2 linked regions of the Sporocytophaga myxococcoides genome follow. The protein of the gene in region 1 interacts with the protein of each later gene in a pairwise test. Links are inferred from orthologs where the notes say so. Each region holds a gene or a part of one and is shown in the gene's direction. Other genes may lie near its edges. The genes, in order: ung and MYP_RS08465.

The links.
Region 2: the proteins of ung (region 1) and MYP_RS08465 interact in binary tests that used the Escherichia coli proteins (3 or more experiments, as listed by UniProt). The link is inferred for Sporocytophaga myxococcoides from one-to-one orthologs.

What each region holds. Positions count from the first base shown.
Region 1 is NZ_BBLT01000004.1:241,519-257,695, reverse strand. Bases 142-2,854 are described here. They hold ung (uracil-DNA glycosylase), read left to right. Parts: upstream 142-1,023; coding sequence 1,024-1,686; downstream 1,687-2,854. Other genes in these bases: lepB (signal peptidase I), read right to left, coding at 2,036-2,854; apaG (Co2+/Mg2+ efflux protein ApaG), read right to left, coding at 426-812; MYP_RS11305 (O-methyltransferase), read right to left, coding at 142-403. In the rest of the region: more of MYP_RS11305, read right to left, coding at 1-141; more of lepB, read right to left, coding at 2,855-3,124; dapB (4-hydroxy-tetrahydrodipicolinate reductase), read right to left, coding at 3,161-3,883; MYP_RS11280 (DUF5683 domain-containing protein), read right to left, coding at 3,884-4,477; MYP_RS11275 (ParB/RepB/Spo0J family partition protein), read right to left, coding at 4,480-5,412; MYP_RS11270 (ParA family protein), read right to left, coding at 5,425-6,201; membrane protein insertase YidC, read right to left, coding at 6,854-8,665; MYP_RS11260 (CTP synthase), read right to left, coding at 8,702-10,333; MYP_RS11255 (PKD domain-containing protein), read left to right, coding at 10,615-15,138; MYP_RS11250 (PorP/SprF family type IX secretion system membrane protein), read left to right, coding at 15,342-16,177. UniProt on the Escherichia coli protein: Excises uracil residues from the DNA which can arise as a result of misincorporation of dUMP residues by DNA polymerase or due to deamination of cytosine.
Region 2 is NZ_BBLT01000003.1:140,619-147,052, reverse strand. Bases 3,708-6,434 are described here. They hold MYP_RS08465 (nucleoside-diphosphate kinase), read left to right. Parts: upstream 3,708-4,724; coding sequence 4,725-5,144; downstream 5,145-6,434. Other genes in these bases: dxs (1-deoxy-D-xylulose-5-phosphate synthase), read left to right, coding at 6,286-6,434; MYP_RS08460 (segregation and condensation protein A), read right to left, coding at 5,255-6,016; MYP_RS08470 (DHH family phosphoesterase), read right to left, coding at 3,708-4,547. In the rest of the region: transcription termination factor Rho, read left to right, coding at 1-899; magnesium/cobalt transporter CorA, read left to right, coding at 960-2,021; MYP_RS08480 (FKBP-type peptidyl-prolyl cis-trans isomerase), read right to left, coding at 2,030-2,455; MYP_RS08475 (FKBP-type peptidyl-prolyl cis-trans isomerase), read right to left, coding at 2,554-3,519; more of MYP_RS08470, read right to left, coding at 3,513-3,707. UniProt on the Escherichia coli protein: Major role in the synthesis of nucleoside triphosphates other than ATP. The ATP gamma phosphate is transferred to the NDP beta phosphate via a ping-pong mechanism, using a phosphorylated active-site intermediate.

The sequences.
Region 1 (16,177 bases):
ATACAATACTTTGCTGAGACGCTTTAGATAAATACAAAGTGGTTAATCCGACAGAAGTACCAAGATCTATCAGGATAGAAGGATGAAAATGATTTGTTAGCCTGAAAAGTAACTCGGAAATTTTAGTGCTTTTGCCTGAATTTTTCACAATATCACTGACCAACCGTTCTTTGCTCTGATTTACTTTAGAGCCAGCTCCCAGATCATTTATTTTAAGGACTGTTTGGTCTGATAATAGATTGTGTCGGATTTTATTCAGATCTTCAAAAGCATAATAGTGCTTTTTCTTTATGATAATTTCCCTGTAAAGGTTAAAGACAAAAGGACTGTGAATTGAATGTTCGTCTTTGGAAGAAAAAAAGTATTTTATATAACTAATTATAAAAAAGAAAAAACGCTTCACACAAAAAGAACTCTATTATAAATTAATTTAGTTTATAAGGTACAACCATTACAAATTGTGGAATGACAGCTTTGAATTGCTTTCCATCTACAATCCTTTCCATCAGATAAGAACCTTTCATCTTTCCCAATTCTGTTTTGAGGTTGCAACCAGAAACATATTCATGAGCCTGACCTGGTTCTATGATTGGTTGTTGCCCAACAACGCCTTCACCCTCTACTTCTCTGATAATGCCATTTGCATCATAGATATACCAGTGCCTTTTTAGCAATTGCACGGTGTAATTGCTGAAATTTTCAATTCTGATTTTATAAGTAAAAACAAAATGAGATTGAGAAGGGCTGGAATACTCAGGCTGGTAAGAAGTAACCACGCTGACTTTAAGACCATCTGTGATTTCTGTTACCATATTTTTCTGAGTTTTTGAAGTTTTGACACTTAACTCTAAAGTTAAAGAGAAGTTTGTTTAATTCAATGATTTTGTTTGAAAATCTTTTAGGCATTGAAAGCTACATCGAAGGCTACCATTCATCGTGAGGCTATTTCTTATAAAATTAATTAAGTACAATTTGTCTATTGAATAATCTGATTTTAAATTGGGACAGCAAAATTTTAGTTAAATGGATGTTAAAATAGAATCTTCCTGGAAGGAGAGGGTTTATAAGGAGTTTGAAAAACCATATTTTCAGAATCTGGTAAACTTTTTAAAGCAGGAAAGGCAAAATCATACAATTTATCCTCCCGGAAATCAGATTTTTAATGCATTTGAATGGTGTGTTTTTGATAATGTAGAAGTTGTAATTATCGGACAAGACCCTTATCATGGGCCTGGACAGGCAAATGGATTGTGTTTTTCGGTTGCAGACCATGTTCCTCTTCCGCCCTCATTAAAAAATATTTTTAAGGAAATTAACAGAGATCTTGGAAGGCCGATGCCAAAATCAGGAAATCTTGAGAGATGGGCAAAACAGGGCGTCTTATTATTAAATGCTACTCTTACAGTTCGCGCTAATACGGCAGGTTCTCATCAGAAAAAAGGCTGGGAAGAGTTCACTGATGAAGTCATCAGGATTTTGTCAGCTGAAAAAGAGCATCTGGTTTTTATACTTTGGGGAGCTTATGCCCAGAAAAAAGGAAGTGTAATTGACCGTTCAAAGCACCTCGTATTGGAATCAGCACACCCTTCACCATTTTCAGCCGAAAGAGGATTCTTTGGGAATAATCATTTTAGCAAAACAAATGAATATTTGAGGGAAATGGGAAAGCGGGAAATTGACTGGTAGCTTTAAGTTGAAAGTAGTAAGTTTTAAGTTTTAAGTTTTAAGTTGAAAGTTTTAAGTTGAAAGTTGGAAATTGGAGAGGAAAGTAAACAACTATAAGAACTCTAAAAAGTTAAATTTATTCTCAAAAGTAAAAGTCTGAAACACACAGAGCCCCGGAGTGGGGATTTTGTCAGCATAAGGTGTTAGCCCTATGTTTCAGTGAAAAGAAATAATATTATGCATACCCTTACAGAGACGCCATGCTGGCGTCTTTATATCCAATATCATTGCATTTTATTTTTTTGACCAAGAATGAATTATTAAAAAAGCATAAAAAAAATCCCGGATTTTAATGTCCGGGATTTTTTTATTATCTAATAATATTGAAGAATCTGTTCCAGCGTATTTTATCAATAATGCCGCCGTTCTGATCAAGTGAAAGCCAGATAAACAAGGCTTTTCCAACTATGTGATCTGCTGGCACAAAACCCCAGTACCTTGAATCCAGAGAGTTATGTCTGTTGTCTCCCATCATGAAGTAGTAATTCTGCTTGAAGGTATATTCTTTAGCTTCTTTACCATCGATAAACAGCTTGTCATCCTCTAGTCTTACATCATCAAGATTCTCATAATTTTGGATTGTGGTTCCATAGAGAATAATGTTTTCAGGAGTCAGCTGGATTGTTGCACCTTCTGCAGGTACCCAAAGTGGTCCGAAGTTGTCTTCGTTCCAGTTAAATTTTGAAGAATGAGGAAATATTCTCGGTTCGGGTTCTCCTGCTGGTCTAATAATTGGCTCAACACTTTTGATTCCCTGAAAACCTTTAAATATGTTTGCCTGTTCTTCAGTGGTAAAGATATAGAATCCATTTTGTACAGGCTGATATTCCGTTACTCCAAATTTCCTGAATTCTTTTGAAGAAAATACTTCAGGAGTTTGCATGAAATACCTGTACTGAGTTTTAGGAGGATCTGCTACTGGTTTACCATTAACAAAAACTTTTGCTTTTTTGAGAGTAATAGTATCTCCGCCAATAGCGATACACCTTTTTATATAATTGGTCTTCAGGTCTGTTGGATATTCTTCTTCCGGTGGATAGTTAAAAACTACTACATCATTGTTTTTCACCTTGCTGATACCTGGCAGTCTGTATTGAGGAAGTTGGATCCAATCAACATATGAAGGTATTTCCGTTCCCCAGATTTTCTGATGTGTCAACGGCATCTGTAAAGGAGTTTTAGGGGTTCTGGCTCCATAGTGAAATTTACTTACAAATAGGAAGTCTCCTACTAGTAATGATTTTTCCATGGACGGGGTTGGGATAGTAAAAGCTTCCATGAAAATCCATCTGATAAGGGTGGCTGCTACAACTGCAAATACAATTGCATCTACCCATTCTCTGGATTTGGATTTCTTTTTTTGTGGTTCTTTTTTCTTTTCCCAGAATTTTAAATTCATACCTTATATGATTTATAAAAAAATACTTATTTTCTCTTAGTAACTGATTTTTAGCATATCGTCCATGCCAAAGACACCTTTTTTACCTACCAGCCATTCAGCTGCTACTACAGCACCTTTGGCAAATCCTTCACGGGAATGTGCTGTATGTGTTATTTCAATAGTATCAACGGGTGAATTATAATAAACAGTATGTGTACCAGGTACAGCATCAAGTCTTTTTGATGTAATTCCTAACAGACTTTTTTCTTTGGTAGGTTGATTTACCCAGCTATTGATTTTCGGGGTTGCATCAATAATTCCTTCAGCTAAAGTAATGGCAGTTCCGCTTGGTGCATCCAGTTTTTGTTTGTGATGAATTTCTTCCATGCTCACTTCATATTCAGGAAAGGGATTCATGATTTTTGCAAGCAATTTGTTAAGATGGAAGAATAAATTTACTCCTACACTGAAATTGGATGCATAGAAGAAAGCACTGCCATTTTTTCTGCAAAGCTCTTCCAGCTCTTTTTTCTTTTCAAGCCAGCCTGTAGTTCCACAAACTACCGGTATACCTTGTTCTATACAGTATTTTACATTGTTGTATGCACTTTCCGGTTGAGTAAATTCTATTGCAACGTCAACCTGATCTTTAGTTATTGAAGTAAGCGAACTGTAATTCTCAAGATCGATTTTGAAAGGAGCAGTGTGGTTACGACTTATGGCAATTTGCTCAATGGTTTTTCCCATTTTGCCATAGCCCAAAAGTAAAATTCTCATTTATTTTATAGTAAAGTTTAATTTTATTCCTCCTGCAAATTGGGAATAATTATAAGAATATAAAAGCGGATGAACAGATAAAGAAATATCTTCATTAATGTCAAATTGCCTCAGATGAGCATCTACATATGCATCCACAATGTTTAATGCATACACAGCTGTAGAGATGATAATCGAAAACTCAAGATCTCTTCTGTACGAGTCTCTTGTTAACTTTAACTCATTATCACTGTAATCTTTAAATTCACCTGGCTGTTTTACACTTGGATCATTACTGATTCTGAAGCCAACGCGACTACTATAGGCATTATGGAACCTGGTGTACTCAAGTGAATTAAACCTTATCCAATAGGCAAGTGCAGCAGCTCCTGCATATATAATAGGAGGTTTCCAGTATCTGCGGTTGTAAAACTGTCCTGCTCCGGGTAGAACTGTGGAAAGCAAAGCAGCTCTTCCTGGACGGTAATTGTGTTTGGGTTTTGATTTTTTAACGGGTGCCTGAGAAAGGGTATCATTCTGGGCTGTGGCCCCCATTGCATTAATAAAAGTTATAACCGTTATTAATACAATGGGTCTTACCAGCTTTAATATCATATCTAAAAATTTAATATATCTAATATCCGGTTTAAATCATCCGCATTTACAAATGGGATCTTAATCTCGCCTTTGTTTTGTTTATCACAATTAATATTGATTTTTGTTCCGAAATGTGTAGACAATTTTGTCTGTATATGTACTATTTCAGGGTTGAAGTAAGTCTTCTTGTCTTCACCTTTCGATTCCGCAACTTTTGCTTGTGAAGAAGGCTGAGAAAGTGATCTTACCAGGTCTTCAGTTTTTCTAACCGATAATTCTTCATCCAGAATTTTCTTGAAGATACTCAATTGATCATCAATTCTTTCAATGGTAATCAAGGCTCTGGCATGCCCCATTGAAATTCTGTTATCTCTTACAGCAGCCTGAATGTCTGGCGGAAGTTTCAGAAGTCTTAAGTAATTGGTTACCGTAGTTCTGTTTTTCCCCACGCGGTCCCCTAATTCTTCCTGCTTCAGACTGCATTCAGAAATTAATCTCTGATAGCTCAGTGCAATTTCAAGCGCATTTAAGTTTTCTCTCTGAATGTTTTCAATAAGAGCCATTTCCAGCATTTGCTGGTCATTAGCGGTTCTTATATAAGCAGTAATTTTAGGAAGTTGAGCAAGTTTGGTAGCCTGAAGCCTTCTTTCTCCTGAAATCAATTGATATTTACCAGGTGAAAGTTGTCTAACGGTAATTGGCTGAATAATGCCCTGCACCTTTATAGATTCAGAAAGCTCCTGAAGGGCTTCCTGATCAAAATGAGTCCTTGGCTGATATGGGTTGACTTCAATACTGTCAACAGGTATTTCGTTAATTGCACTTTCTGGTGCTCTTTCAACTTCTACTTTTCTTTCGGGTTTTGCAGTATCGGAATCCTGAAGCAGGGCTCCTAAACCTCTTCCCAAAACACTTTTTTTTGCTGCAGGTATCTGCGATTTCTTATCGTTCATTGAAATCGGGTATTAACTTAATGCTACTTTATTTCTTTCAAGAATCTCCTGAGCTAGATTCAGGTAACTGATAGCTCCTTTGCTTTCTGCATCATGAGCTATAACAGGCAATCCAAAACTTGGAGATTCACTGAGTTTAATATTTCTAGGAATAATAGTTTCAAATACAAGGTGCTGGAAGTGAGTTTTAACTTCTTCCACTACCTGGTTTGATAATCTTACCCTTGGATCATACATTGTAAGGAGAATTCCTTCGATTTCAAGCGCAGTGTTAAGTCTGGTCTGGATAATCTTAATAGTATTAAGTAGTTTTCCTAATCCTTCAAGGGCAAAGTACTCACACTGAACCGGTACTAATATGGAATCAGCAGCAGTCAAGGCATTTACCGTGATAAGACCAAGTGAAGGTGAACAGTCTATAACTATATAATCGTATCTTTCTTTTGCATTCTTTAAAGATTCTTTCATCTTTTCCTCTCTGTGATCAAGGCTGATCATCTCTACTTCCGCACCTACAAGGTCGATGTGAGCTGGAAGGAGGTCCAGGAATGCTACATTGGTGTTAAGAATTAGCTCATCAGCATTTATTCCGTCAACCATGCATTCATAGATACTTTTTTCAATTGTCTTTGGGTTAAAACTTAATCCTGAGGTTGAGTTAGCCTGAGGATCAGCGTCTACCAATAGGGTCTTAAATTCCAGAGCTGCAAGACTGGCAGCCAGGTTGATAGCGGTTGTGGTTTTACCTACTCCACCTTTTTGATTGGCAATTGCAATGATTTTACCCATTTAAATTAAAATAATTAAGTTTAACTGAATCTCCTATTTCCAAATAAAATTAACGCTTTTTCTCCTCATTGTGCAATTATTTTTACTTCAGGAAGCCAATTTAAATTTCAGATATTGATCTGTTTTTTAATTAATTGATTTTCTTTGGTTAAGAAATAATGCGCCAGAGGCTTATTACGCTCTGAAAACAATGCAGGATTTTACTCCAATCTTTTTCCAAACGAAGCTTTTAAGCAGTGGTTGGTGAATAAACATCAATTTTTCAAAATTTTTCAGAACTTAAAAGACATTCAGTTTCGAATATTTTCAAAATTTCTGACAAAGTGATTTTTAAAATTAAGATAAAATGAAATGAAGGTGTGCTAATTGTTTATTTTATTATACACATATTTTGCACTAATGGGATGTGGAAAGGATGTGGATAAGTGGAAGGTTGCTGGATGTTAGAGGGTTACTTTGAGTTAAAAGTTTAAAGTCGAAAGTTTAAAGTTTGAGAATGTATTTTCTCGTTCTGCAAAATATGTCTGGTTCAAAAGGCGAGGTCTTTCAATAAAAGTTGTCTTTTGTCTTGCTTCAAAATGAAAAAAGCAGCAAATCAGATCTCTCTGTCTTGCTGCTTTTTTACTTTCAACTTTAAGCTTTTAACTTTTAACTATTTTTTCTTCTTTTTAATTTCTTCTTCTCTAGCCTTCATAGCCTCCTCAACTCTCTGCATCCATTTGGATTTTTTCCCTCCTGTGGTAGCATATTTCTTTCTGTTTTCATCTAAAACAGCTCTGATTTTGTTTTCATCAACAAATCCTTTGATAATATATTGCTGCCCGATTGAAACTAAGTTGGAAACTAGGTAATAGAAACTCAAACCTGCAGGGAAGGAGTTAAGAACAAACATAAAGACAACCGGCATGATGTATGAAACAGATTTCATTGGTCCGGTAACTGTACTTACCTGATTATTTACCCAAGTTAACAAAAGGGTAGAAAGGGTCATCAGGAAGGTAAATAAGCTGAAGTGATTTCCGTAGGTATCGCTAAGACCCCAGATATGAGTGTTCCATGAGAAGATAGAATCATATGTGGAAAGGTCATTAGCCCATAAGAATGGCTCTTGTCTTAGTTCTATTGAGTTCGGGAAGAAGTTGAACATCGCAAGGAGGATAGGAGTCTGTAAAAGCACAGGAATACATCCGCTTAAAGGATTAATTCCAACTTTTTGATATAACTGCATCTGCTCAGCCTGCACTTTTTGCATATCATCGCCATTTCTTTCCTTTATTTCGTCAATTTCAGGCTTCAATACCTTCATTTTAGCCATTGAAATGTATGACTTGTAGCTAAGAGGAAATAGAATAGCTTTTAGTAAAAAGACAAGAATGATGATGATAACCCCGTAATTTCCAATAAACGTTTCGAAGAAATTAAATACTGGAATTACTATGAATCTGTTGATCAGATTGATAACGGGCCAGCCAAGATAAACGTTTTTGTCATAATCAGGAGCAGGAACTGCTCTAAGTGTTTGATAATGATTAGGGCCGAAATAAAATTTATATTTTCCTTTTCCTGAAGTTAAATCATTATAGGGCAATGTCACTGAAGCTTCCAGATGCTTCAGACTTGCAGTGTCTCCTTGATTTACATGACTTTTAACTGTCCCGTTAGAAAATTCATTTTCAGCGATAAATCCTGCGTTGAAGAATTTTTGCTTCATGGAAACCCATTTAATCGGTTCGCTTAAAGTAGTGCTTTCCGGATCATTTGAGGTTTCGTTAAGATGATCAAAACCTTCTTTTACAGTATAATAATTTACTGAGGTGGTAATTCTGCTTTGTTTCAGGTCATATTCCACCTTTGGGGCATCTGCTTTCCAGTCAAAAACAACAGGTTGGTTTTGCAGAATACCGGTCATACCGTCAAATTTCAGGTCATAGTTAACCAGATATCCTTCAGGTGCAATAGAATAAGTCTGGGAAATCGCATTACCTGGAGATAAAGTAGCCTTGAAAATTACCTTTGTTGTATCTCCTGACTTTTGAGTCTCAGCCTGATAAAACAGAGTTGATAAGTCAAGATTTCCGGTTTTAGATGCAGCGAGAAGGGATATGTTGCTATTAGCTTCATCTAAAAGGTATAAAGGTTTTTTCTGATCGGTCAGATAGTGTTTCAAAAGTACACTTTTGATTTTACCACCTTTTGAGGAAAAAGTAACCTTGATGTCTTTGTTTTCAGCGACAACATCTTTTGCTTCTCCTGAGGCCAGATTGGCAAGCTCCCCATATGCAGCCTTTAGCTGCTGTTGTTTTACCGAGTCAGGAATTACTTCTTCTGTTTTTTGGGGAGTAACCTGAGTCGATTGTTGTTGTTGTGCGTTTGGTTGGGGTTTATCTTTTTGCCCGAAGTACATAAAGTACAGTAACATCATGGCAGTAATTAACACTATCCCCGTAACCTGATTCTTATCCATCTTAAATTATTAATTATCTAAAAATATTTTCAGTTATTATTCTGTTTTAGACTCTTTTTCTTTTGAAAATTCAATGGCTGCTTTTACAAATTTAACAAACAGCGGATGTGGATTTAATACTGTACTTTTCAGCTCTGGGTGGAACTGTGTACCTATATAAAATCTGTGATCCTTTAATTCAATAATTTCTACCAGGCCAGTATCCGGATTTATTCCGGAAGCAATCATACCAGCTTTTTCAAACTGTTTCAGATACTTGTTGTTAAATTCATATCTGTGTCGGTGTCTTTCGGTAATTTTAGATTTACCATAGATATGATGCGCTTTACTTCCCTTAGTTAATTCGCATGGATAGGCTCCCAATCTCATAGTTCCGCCTTTTTTCGTAACATTTTTCTGAGATTCCATCATATCAATAACCGGGTTAGGGGTCTTTTTGTCCAATTCGGCAGATGCAGCATCTTTTATACCAACCACATTTCTGGCAAATTCGATAGCTGCACATTGCATACCAAGACATATACCGAAGAATGGAATGTGATTTTCTCTGGCAAATTTTACCGCTTGAATTTTTCCTTCAATTCCTCTTTCTCCAAAACCTGGTGCTACCAGTATTCCATCAAGATTACCTAAAACAGAAGGAATAGTTTCGGCAGTAAGGTGTTCAGACTGAATCCATTTAATTTTTACCTTACATTCATTTTCTGCTCCCGAATGTACAAATGCTTCAGCAATAGATTTATAAGCATCAGGTAATTCTACATATTTTCCTACAAGACCAATCTGTACTTCATGGGTAGTATTTTTCAGCTTTCCGAGAAAATCTTTCCAGGTGTCGATTTGAGCTTCTCCTTTATGTGGAAGTTTCAGCTTGGTTAACACTCTTTCGTCCAGTTTTTCCTTTTTCATTAATAAAGGAACATCGTAAATCGTTTCAGCATCAAGAGATTCAATAACTGAGTTTACATTTACGTTGCAGAAAAGGGCAAGCTTTTTTCTGATTTCAGCAGGAATTGGATGCTCTGAACGGCAAACTAATATATCCGGCTGAATTCCTGATTCAGAGAGTTGTTTTACAGAGTGTTGAGTTGGCTTGGTTTTTAATTCTCCTGCTGTTTTAAGGAACGGAACCAGGGTAAGGTGGATCACAAGCGTATCATGTGGACCAAGATCCCATCTTAATTGTCTTACAGCTTCTATAAAAGGAAGAGACTCAATATCGCCTACGCATCCGCCTATTTCTGTAATAACTATATCATAGTTTCCTTTTTCTCCTAAGGCAAGAAAATTTCTCTTGATCTCATCTGTAATGTGAGGAATAACCTGAACGGTTTTTCCTAAGAATGCACCTTCTCTTTCTTTCGAAATTACATTATGGTAAATTCTTCCTGTAGTGACATTGTTTGCCTGAGAAGTGTTGATATTCAAAAATCTTTCATAGTGACCCAGATCCAGATCTGTTTCAGCTCCATCCTCAGTTACATAGCATTCGCCATGCTCATAAGGGTTAAGAGTCCCCGGATCTATATTTATATAGGGATCAAATTTTTGAATAGTGACGGAAAACCCTCTGGACTGAAGCAGTTTCGCAAGAGATGCGGAGATTATTCCTTTTCCTAATGATGAGGTTACCCCTCCTGTTACAAAGATATATTTAGCAGAAGCCATAAGTACTAAAAAGACTCTATTTTACTTATGGGATACAAAGGTATATGTTTCGTCTTATAAATTTATACAAATCCCCTTTTTTGTGTATTATTTTTTTGAAAAGCTAAGAATGTGAAACTTTAATAAGGGTATACCATGAATCCACCTCTTGGAAATGGAAATCTGTCAAAATAAGTTCTATCATTATCACTTTTTGATTATCTTGTGAAGTTGTTTTCTGCAAATAAGGCACACCTGATCAATTGTTTATTGGATAAATTATAACAGTTGGGATTGTATTTATGCGTGAAAAGATATCATTTACCTGGAAAATCTGTATTTTATTTTTATTGAGTCTGGATTCATTTGAAGTCTTGGCTCAATGTCCTTTACCAGAGTTATATGATTTAACTTTCGCAAATCCTTCCTCTTCCCAGACATGGGTCAATTGTATCGATAACGAAACTGATCCGGATATATATAATCTGGAGTTGATGTCTCCTCGTGATATTGAAAATTATACCATTGATTTTGGTGATGGTTCTGCGCCCATATCAGGTACACTCTGGCCTTCCAATACAGTACTTTCTCACTCATTCGGTTTGGGGAAATTTTCAATAACACTTACGGAGAAGAAAACAGGTTGCACTATAAAAACAATAAAAGGTACCTTTATTAATGACCGAAAAGCGGGAGCAGCAGCTTTGCCTCCTACCATAGGAGCAAGTACCTGTGCACCCAATATTCTTTCATTTAAAAATACTTCCACCAATACTTCTCCTTTTACAAAGTTCGAATGGTCTTGGGGAGATGGGACTAAAGATGTAACAGATGCTTCCAATGCAGGACAGGTAATGTCACATACTTATCAAAAAGGAACGTCCAGTTGCAATATGATTGTCCGACTCACTGCCACGGGTTTGTGTGATGCCTCATTTGCAAGTTATGGCCCATTTAATTTTTGGGATACTGATTCGGCTATTATCAGTGCTTCTGTGAAACAAATTTGCGGGGCAGATTCAGTGGTTTTTAAAGATGTTTCTAAATATAACTGTAATAATAAACAGGCCAGGAAAATAAAATGGGAATCGGCTGATTTAGGTATTTCAACTTCCTGGCTTCAGGCTTCTCCCATAAACAGATCCCTTAAGGCATTCATTACCGGAGTGCCAGGTGCCACTTTTAATATCACACTTCTTGATTCCAACTTTTGCGGGGTTAGTCAGACCTCTATGAAAGTAGAAATTATTGATCCTCCTGTTTCTCAATTTACCACTTCATCTACTGATATTTGTGCAGGGGATTCAGTATTATTTCAAAATAGCTCAACAGGCGGTGGAAACAGATTTAGATGGAATTTCGGTGATGGAACGGGTTGGATTGAAAATAATAATCCTACTCTTTTCCATCAATACAGTGCTGCAGGAAAGTATACGGTCCAGTTGGCTTCCATTCAGGATAAAGCCCTTGGCTGTTCTGATACTTCTGTCTCTGTAATATCTGTTGTTGGGATTCCTCAAGCCAATTTTACTTTTGTTAAACCTACAAGTTGTGGAAAGGCCTCTGTCTTGTTTAATAATGCGTCGATCGGAGCATCTTCTTATACATGGGATTTTGGAAATGGAATAACTCAGACTGGTCCTGGCCCCTGGACTATTGACTTCGATCCAGGTTATTATAGTGTCCGATTAATAGTACATAACAACCTAAACTGTAGTGCAGAAAGAACTGCTGCTGTTATCGTACCTCCGGATATTTCATTTAATGTGTCCTCAGATCCTGTATGCCAGGGGAATATTAGTAAGTTTAAAAACTTATCCGATTTATTGCCTGCAGTACCTTGTGCCTCTGGATCAATATTGAGAGAACAATGGGATAATATTACAGGCGCAGCTACTGTAGTAAGACTTACTTCTCATGCAAATTTTCCGGATAAGCCTTCCTCAACTTCTTTACTTACAGATTATTTTGAGGGGCCTGTGAATATCGGAGATAATTACGGCTCCAGAATTCATGGATTTATTTGTCCTCCATCTGATGGTATTTATACATTCTGGATCTCAAGCAATGGAGATTCTGAACTCTGGCTTAGTTCCAGTTCAAAAGTTTCAGATAAAACAAAAATTGCTTATGTATCCGGAACTACCACTTTGAGGCAGTGGAACAGATATATTTCTCAGCAATCTTTACCTGTCTTTCTAAAAGCAAACCAAAGGTATTACATAGAAGCACTTCATAAGGAAAGTAATCTGGATGATCATTTATCAGTTGGCTGGCAATTACCGGATGGGACTTTTGAAAGACCTATTCCCGCAAAATATCTTAGCCCATATACTCCGGGAACTGAGATAACATCCTGGTCCTGGACCTTCGGAGATGGAGGGAGTGCTTCTGTAAAGCAGCCTGGTCATTTATATAATACTCCCGGTACTTATGAAGTGATTATTGAGGCAGCTACAGATGTCTGTAAGAGGAAGGATACAGTTTATACTATTGTCTCACCATTGCCGGTTCCTTCTTTTGAGTCAGATAAGTGGAAGGGGTGCGCTCCATTTGATGTTAAAATTGCTAACAAATCACAAAATACCAGCGCCTACGAATGGAGTTTTGGGGATGGTTCGCCAGGACTGTTTACGTCAGATAACTTAGATACTATCTTTCATACTTATTTAAATAAAGGGGATGATAGTTTGAAATTTCCATTGAAACTTATTGCCAAATCCGATAAGGGATGTATGGATACGTTAATTCGAAATGTTACTGTTTATCCGTCTCCTGTAGCTGATTTTTTGTACACTCCTTCAATTCCTCAGTGCAGCCCATCCAGTATAAAACTGTCAAATAATTCATCTTTAGCGTCTTCCTTTAAATGGACGATTGAGGGTAAGGATACTATTGTCTCTTCAATGGAGTTTAATCATACTTTTGTAAACAAGACAGGTATAGTAAAAGATGAATCCATATCCATCAGAGCTATTACAGATCATGGTTGTTTTTTAGAAAAAAGTAAAACTATAATTGTATATCCTGAGCCGGAATTCAAGATCGAAGCCAAACCTAAGGAAGGTTGTCATCCGCTTATCGTGGGTTTGTCTTCTGGAGGAGCACAATATAAGTTTGACTGGGATTTCGGTGATGGTTTTAAATCTTCTGCATCTACACCAACACATGTTTTTAACAATATTACTGATAAGGATACTTTATTTAGGATCTCTCTGAATGCCCTATCTTCATTTAATTGCTCTTCAACAGTCTATGACACAGTAATTGTACATCCCAAACCTGAAGCTGATTTTAGTGAATCTGTTTCCTTTGGGTGTAGTCCTTTGTCTGTAAGCTTTTCCAATAACAGTCAGAAGGCAGGATGGTATAAATGGGATTTTGGAGATGGTATATTGCTGGATACTTTATTTGGAGATGTTACCCATGTATATGAAAATAAAACAGGTTTAATTAAAGAGTTCTATGTGAAGCTGATTTCAGGAACTGCTAATAACTGTGCAGATACTATGATCAGAAAGATTTCTGTTTTTCCTGAAGTTTTTCCTGATTTTGTGGGAGAAATGGAAGGATGCAGTCCTTTCAAAACAAAGTTTGCACCATCAGGTTCATTAATATCAAATTACACCTGGGATTTTGGGGATGGAAGTACTTCTCTAGAAACTTCTCCTGTTCACATTTTCCAGAATCCATACGCAGAGGATACTGTATTTAATGTAATTCTAAAAGTTAAGTCAGTACACAATTGTGAGGCAGAAGTAACAAAGTCTGTTTCAATCTGGGCTGGTCCTGAAGCAAATTTTACAGTAACCTCAAACACTATTCAATTACCTGATTCTGCCATTTATATAACTAATAATACTGTTGCCGGAAACTTTGATATTAAATGGGATTTTGGAGATGGAAATACATCCGGTTTAAGAGATCCTCAGGTTCACTATTATGGTTTTTATGGCAACTACAAGTTGACTCTTTTTATAAATACAGGAAAATGCACAAGCTCTTTAACGAAAGATATCAATGTGTTGGCAACTTCTCCGATTGTTAATTTCACTGGAGAAGGAGAAGGGTGTTTGCCTTTGGAGATTTCTTTTAACAATACATCTAAATTTGCGGAGCAATATTTATGGGAGTTTGGGGATGGTGAGACTTCAGAATTGAAAAATCCAAAGCATAATTATGAATTTCCTGGAGTTTATTCTGTAAGACTTTTGGCGAAAGGTAAGGGGGGCGAAAATTATCTTATGAAAGATTCAATCATATACGTAAGACCTGTTCCGGACGCTTATTTTGTATCTCAGCCTAAGGTTGTTTTTATACCCGATCCGATTTTTTTTAATAATAAATCTAAAAATGCTATCAAGTTTACATGGGATTTTGGAGATCAATCTTTTTCTGAAGAGGTGAGTCCATTGCATATATATCAAACACCAGGCAGGTATAAAGTAAAACTTTTAGCTGAAAATGAATTCGGATGTGTGAATAGCTATGAATTGGATGATGCAGCATTTGCTGAAGAAGGCGGTTCAATTGAAATTCCAAATGCCTTTACACCCAACCATGGAGGTTCGAGTGGCGGGCGAAAAGATGGAAATGGATTGAATGAAGTCTTTTATCCGCGCCTACATGATGTTACTGATTTTTATATGAGTATTTATAATAAATGGGGAGAGATGCTTTTTGAAACAAAAGATTCTTCAATAGGATGGGATGGGTACTATAAAAATCAGCTTTGCCCGGAAGATGTATATGTGTATAGGATTAAGGTGAAAATGCCAAGTGGAAAGGTGAAGGAATATGCCGGTGATGTTACTTTGATATGGTAATGGAGCTTAAAGCTTAAAGTTGAAAGCTTAAAGTAAAAAGTATAAATAATCATGGTGATTAAGGTTTTAATAAAGACCTAAAGGTTGGTGATTAAAACTGAAATCTACACTGAAAGCTTACGGAAAATGATTAAAGATGAGGTCTTTTAAGTTGTACGTAACTTCACCTTATTTAAAAAAAACAATAAAACCAAAGCGATATAATGTCAATTGCTCATATATTTTTGAGCTCTAAGTTTTCCACTTTAAACTTTAAGCTTTTCGCTTTTCGCTTTATGCTTTTGGCTTTAAGCTTATCTAACTATGTGTATGCTCAGGACCCTCAGTTTTCCCAATATTATGCTGCACCTTTATATCTCAATCCTGCTTTTGCCGGTGCCACACATGAAAGCAGGGCGATGTTTAACAACAGGTATCAATGGGTGAACCTCCCAAAGCCTTTTATTACTTATGCAGCATCGTTAGATCATAATTTTGAAAAGTTCAGAAGTGGTGTTGGGCTAATGGCAATGCTGGACAAAGCAGGAGAGGGAGCATTAAAATCAGCCTCCATAAACGGAATGTATTCCTTTCGTGTAAATCTTTCAAGCAAACTGGTTTTCAGACCAGGAATTCAATTTGGATATGTTTCAAGAAGTATTGATTATTATAACCTTACATTCGGAAGTCAGCTTGATGGAGTTTCCGGAATTCCCTATAATGTAGCAGGCAAAAGTTCAAGTGTTAATTACTTTGACTTTGGAGCAGGTTTTTTATTCTATAATAATAAATTCTGGATGGGAATGGCATCCAGTCATATTAATCAGCCGGATCAGTCATTGAATACAGGTGGAAATAAACTTCCCATAAAAACGACAGTACACGGTGGTGTAAAATTTTTTTTGAAAGAAGGGGTACACAAAAAAAAATATGGAGAACAAAAAGAAAGAAGCATTTCTCCGACTTTTGTATATAAGCATCAGGAGGATTTCGATCAGCTTGATCTTGGTTTGTATGTATGTTATGAGCCTGTTGTTACAGGACTTTGGTACAGAGGAAT
Region 2 (6,434 bases), on another replicon or contig:
AAAGCGTAAACGGAAAGACTACTGAAGAAATCAGAGATCGTATTCCATTTGAATTCCTTACGCCGCTTTTCCCACAGGAAAGATTAAACCTAAGCACCACTCACAATCAGTTATCTACAAGAATCCTTGATCTTTTTGCGCCAATAGGAAAAGGTCAGAGGGGTATGATTGTAGCTCAGCCTAAAACAGGTAAAACAGTTCTCCTTAAAGAAATTGCAAACGCTATTGCCACAAACCATCCGGAAGTATATCTGATGATCCTACTGATCGACGAGCGTCCTGAGGAGGTTACAGATATGGCAAGAAACGTAAAAGCTGAAGTGATATCTTCTACATTTGACGAACAGGCTGAAAGACACGTAAAGATTGCTTCAATAGTACTTGAAAAAGCTAAAAGAATGGTTGAATGCGGCCATGATGTAGTTATTCTGTTAGACTCTATCACAAGACTTGCAAGAGCTTACAATACAGTTGTTCCTTCTTCAGGTAAAATACTTTCAGGTGGTGTGGATGCAAACGCGCTACATAAGCCTAAAAGATTTTTCGGTGCTGCAAGAAATGTAGAAAATGGCGGATCGCTTACTATCATTGCTACTGCGCTTATAGAAACCGGAAGCAAAATGGACGAAGTTATCTTTGAAGAATTCAAAGGTACTGGTAACATGGAGTTGCAGCTTGACAGAAAGCTTTCCAACAAAAGGATCTATCCTGCTATTGATGTTCCTGCATCAGGAACAAGACGCGAAGACCTTCTTATGGATAAAGATGAGCTTTCCAGAGTATGGATTCTGAGAAAATACATGTCAGATATGACATCGGTAGAAGCTATGGACTTCTTGATCGACAAGATGAAAAACACCAAGGACAACAATGAGTTCCTTGTTTCAATGAATGGATAACAATTGATAATCGATATAAAGAAGCGGCTTTCTAGCCGCTTTTTTTATGTCAAATAACTAATGAAAACGGTAAGACCTCATAAATCAAGGACAGTCGGATTATCCCCGGGCACTCTTAAAGAAAATAAGAATCCTGAAAATAACTCAGTCGTAACTGTCATGAGTTATAATGCGACTTCTCTGGAAGAAAGAACGATTTCTTCTCTGGATGAACTTCATAAATATAAAAGTGCTGATGCCGTTTCATGGATTAATATTGATGGGACAGAAGATAGCGAGAGTCTCAAAAAAATCGGCGAAATTTTTAATCTGCACCCTCTCCTGCTTGAAGATATATCCACAGCGGAACAACGTCCGAAAATGGACGAATTCGATGAACAGCTATTTACTATCCTCAATATGCTTAGTTTTAATTCCGAGAAAAATTGTATAACAGTTGAACAGGTCGGCATCGTATTGGGTAGCAACTACGTACTCTCCTTTCAGGAAGCAGGCGGAGATGTATTTGACCCAAACAGGAACAGGATTAGAAACAACAAGGGGAAACACCGGAAATATTCTGCTGACTATTTATTCTATACCCTTATAGATACCATTGTAGACAATTATTTTATCATCCTTGAAAAAATTGGGGAAAGACTTGAAGATATAGAAGATAGCCTGATTAGCGAACCTACCAATGACATTCTTAACGACCTTTACAAAATTAAAAGAGAGCTTATTCTTCTCCGCAAATCCATTTGGCCGCTCCGTGAGGTTTTAATGAAATTCGAAAGAGAAGAATATGAGCTTATAACCGATTCCACTCAAACTTATTTTAAGGACGTTTATGACCATACTGTTCAGATTATTGATACTTTGGAATCCTTCAGAGATTTGTCAGGAGGAATGCTTGATCTTTATATGTCAAGTATAAGCAATAGGATGAATGCCGTTATGAAAGTCCTTACTGTTATATCAACCATATTTATCCCATTATCTTTTTTGGCAGGCATTTACGGGATGAACTTTGACTATATACCTGAATTAAAGTGGAAATATGGATACTTTGGATTTTTGGCTTCATGCCTTACAATTTTAATAGCAATGCTATTCTACTTCAGAAAGAAAAAATGGCTCTGAAAGAGCCATTACTTTACCTTTAACAAATGCATTTCAAATATCAAGGTTGCATTTGGTGGAATTAAGTATTTACCAGGGTGCTCATCATCTTTTACACCTTTTTTGCCATACCCAAGGTTGCCAGGAATAATTAAAACCCCTTCTTCACCTTCAGACATCAAGAGAACTCCTTCATCCCAACCAGGGATCACTTCCTTAGTACCAAGTACAAATTGAAAAGGTTTACCATCATAACTGCTTTCAAACTGCTTGCCATCAGTAAACTTCCCCTTGTAATGAACTTTTACTTTAGCTCCTGCATAAGCTTTTTCCCCCGTACCTCTTTTCTTCACAACATACTTCAAACCAGATTTTGTTGTGATAGTATCACCTTCTGCAAACGTTTTGCTAAATGGAATCAAAAAAATTGCCCAAAAGAAAATCAGATGTTTCATTTCAAAGTTTTAAATGAAAAACGGAGATTAAAAAAATTGGTTTAAAGAAAAAAGGTTGTCCAAATATGAACAACCTCTCTAATACTTATTCTTACCTATTACTTCTTAACATCAAGCACTTCAATATCAAATACCAAAGGTGCATTTTTAGGAATCAGGAATTTCCCTTTGTTTGCCGGATCAGGTATTCCAGACTTACCATAACCAAGAGGAGATGGAATAAAGATTGTAGCTTTATCACCTTTACCAAGCACCTGAAGTGCGTCTTCCCACCCTGGAATCACTCTGCCAAGTCCAACAACAACAGTGAAAGGATCTTTACCTACTGAAGAATCAAATGTTGTACCATCAAGAAGCTTTCCTGTGTACTCAACTGTAACAGTATCCCCTTTAGTAATTAAAGGAGAATTTGCATCTTTTGTAATCACATAAGAAACGCCATACTTGGTTCTTTGAGCAGTAATATTTTCGGACTTTAGTTTTTTGTCAATGATGGCATTGTCAGTTTTAAGTTGAGTTTTTACAGAAGCAGAATCAAGCATTTTGCTGATATAATCATCTACCATTGCCATTTGCTGCTTGTTCATTTCCTGCTGTTGCTTTCTATACTTTTCTCTTTCAGCAGCTACCTCTGATTTAGTATAGACTTTAACTACCTTAACATTAAATGTAGTAAAACTACCTGGTTTAATTTCCTTAGGCATCTCTGTGTTGAATCTCTTTTGGTAAAGAGAATCGCTGCTTACCATAAAAATAGCGCTATCACCTTCACTAAGCAAGGCCAAACCTTCTTCAAGGCTCCCTTTAAAAGGAGATTCAGAAACAAGAATATCTATTGGGTTCCCGTAATTCTGTTTCGCAGTGCTAAAGGTATCCTTCTCATTTTGATAGCTCATCTGCACAAGAGCTACGCTTCCAACTTCCACATTCTTTCCACCAGTTGAGTCCTTTACAATCTTGTATTTAAGGCCGTTCTCGGTTTTTTTGTATCCGTCGCAAGAAGACAGAATACCGGAAGCGGCTAAAATACATAGGCCAACTGCCGCAACACTTTTCTTTAACATAATGATTTTTCTAGTTTATAGTTCTGATATAATTGTTCTTTATAGGCAGGAAGCACTTCCAAAAAATTTTTTACAGTATCTTCAAGGTTTAGATTTGATTTTCCTCCCGCTGCATTTAAATGGCCTCCTCCTTCAAAATGTCTTCTGGCAAATTCATTGACGGAAAAATCACCTTTAGATCTAAAAGATAGTTTTACAGAATCTGGCCGTTCTATGATAACTGCAGCGATCACAACTCCGTCAATGGACAACGCATAGTTTACCAAACCCTCTGTATCACCTGTCTGCGAATCAAACCTTTTCAAATCTGCTTCTGATATAGCGATATATGCAGCATACAAGTCTCTTTCTACCACGAGCTTTTCCAGAAGTGCAAAACCTAAAAATCTTAGCTTTGACTCAGAATTGTTATCATATATAAGTCTATGAATCCGTGACACATCAACCGCGAGGTTCAAAAGCTCTGCAATAATCATATGCACTTCCTTGTTCGTGCTTGGATGCCTGAATGATCCCGTATCGGTCATGATTCCTGCATAGATACACTCCCCAATACAGGTATCAAGGTATTCTCTGTCACCCAAACCGATTATAAGCTTATAAATAAGCACAGCAGTAGCGGCAGCTTTGATATCCCAGAAAACAAAATCTGCAAAATACTCGGGCTCAAGATGGTGATCTATCAATACTTTTGTTGCAGTGGCATTTTTTACAAGTTCCCCCATCTCGTTAATTCTGCCTAGAGCAGAAAAGTCCAAACAAAAAATAACCTCAGCCTCCTTTACCAGCTTTGTAGACAACTCCACATTTTCTTCGTACACAATTACCTCGTCATTACCATTCATCCAGTTAAGAAAAGTAGGATAATCTGTTGGAGTAATCACTTTAGGATCATGACCTTTTTTCTTGAGATAAGCCCACATTGCAAGCGAAGAACCTAAGGCATCAGCATCAGGTTTTGCGTGAGTTGTAATGACAATTTTTTTTGGAGTCCTTAGGATTTCCCTTAGAGATACAAGATCCTGCATTGATTTCTTGGACGAATAGACCCGTAGAATTTAATTATGCTTAAACAAAATTCTCTAGCTTTTGATTATAAAAAATCAGAGAATCTGCGCAAAATGAGAATTTTTTAAAAAAAATCCAATATTTCAGGAATCTGTATAATTTTGCAATCTGAAATTAGTAACCCTAACAACAAAAATATGGCTGGTAACAGAACTTTTTCAATGATTAAACCTGATGCAGTAGCAGCAGGTAATTCCGGTGCAATTCTAAAGATGATCGAAGAGGCAGGATTCAGAATTGTAGCCTTAAAAAAATTCAAACTTTCTGAAGAGCGTGCAGGTCAGTTTTATGAAGTTCATAAAGAAAGACCTTTCTACAATGATCTTAAGAAATATATGTCAAGCGGATTTATCATGCCAATGATTCTTGAGAAAGAAAATGCAGTGGCTGATTTCCGGAAATTGATCGGTGCAACAAACCCGGCAAATGCGGAGGATGGCACTATCCGTAAACTGTATGCTAAATCAATCGAAGCAAACGCAATCCATGGATCTGATTCTGATGAGAATGCTGCTATAGAAGGAAACTTCTTCTTCTCTGGATTAGAGCAGTTTTAAAGTTAAAAGTAAAAAGCTGAAAGTTTAAAGTTAAATAACAACTTTACACTTTCAGCTTAGTAATATTTAATGACACTTTAAACTTTTGACTTTAAACTTTAAACTTTAAACTACAACTCAATAGCTTCTTCCGTCTCTGCCTGTCTCTTCTCTACCCAGAAGTTATTAAATCCCTCCCCAACATAAATCATCAGATAACCTTGTGTTAATAGTTCCAGAATTGCAAGGAAGTTGTATACCATTGCTATTTTGGTTCTGAATTCCGAAATGACATCTTCAAAAGATAGCCTTGCAACGTCACTCAACTTAGTCAAAATATATTCTTTCTGGTTCTCAATGGTATAAGGATACTGTACCACCGTATGAATTGGTTTATTTTTTTCTTCTTCAAACTTCCTCAATACCCTTTCATAAACTTTGAGAAGTTTATACAGGTCTATATCCTGGAGCTCTGACTCCACATCGTTTACTTCAGAAAGTTGTTTTAACTCTTTGACTATGTTCCCTCTTTTTTCGAGGCTCATGCGTTCCTCTTCGAGATTAGCAAGATCATTGATAATACTCTTGTATTTCTTATACTCAAGAAGATGGGCCACAAGCTCTTCCCTTGGATCTACTTCATTACCCTGTTCATCAATTTCTGGTCGTGGCAAGAGCATTTTAGCCTTAACCCTCATTAAGGTTGCTGCAACAAGGATGAATTCGCTGGCAACCTCAATGTTCATTTCTTCCAATCGGTGAATGTATTCCAGGAAGTCATTGGTTATTTTTGAAATAGGAATATCATAAATATCCAGCTCATCTCTCTCTATGAAAAAGAGCAAAAGGTCGAACGGACCAGTAAATAAGGGTAGTTTAATTTCGAAGCTCACTTAGTAAATTTAACAGTAGTCTTTCAAACGTCAAAATCAATTCCGATTTATCATTTTGATAAAAACCACGACTCTCAACTTGTAAATATCTGACTATTAAAAAATATTACTTAAAACTTAGTTCTCCAGATCTAATTAAAAATCCTTTTAAAATAAAACACAGTATAATATCATAAATAATTTGTCGTTATTTTGCTGAGGCACATTTTTTCTTTTTTTAATTTAAGAAAACATATATTGTTTTATATTTGTTTTAGTTGGGACTTGCCATGTTAATAAAACCGGGAAAATTATTGGGTCAGATCGACTCTCCTGAAGATCTGAGAAAACTGGAGGAAACGCAGCTTTACCAGGTTTGTACCGAGCTCAGGCAGTTTATTGTAGACAATGTATCCGTATATGGAGGACATTTTGCTGC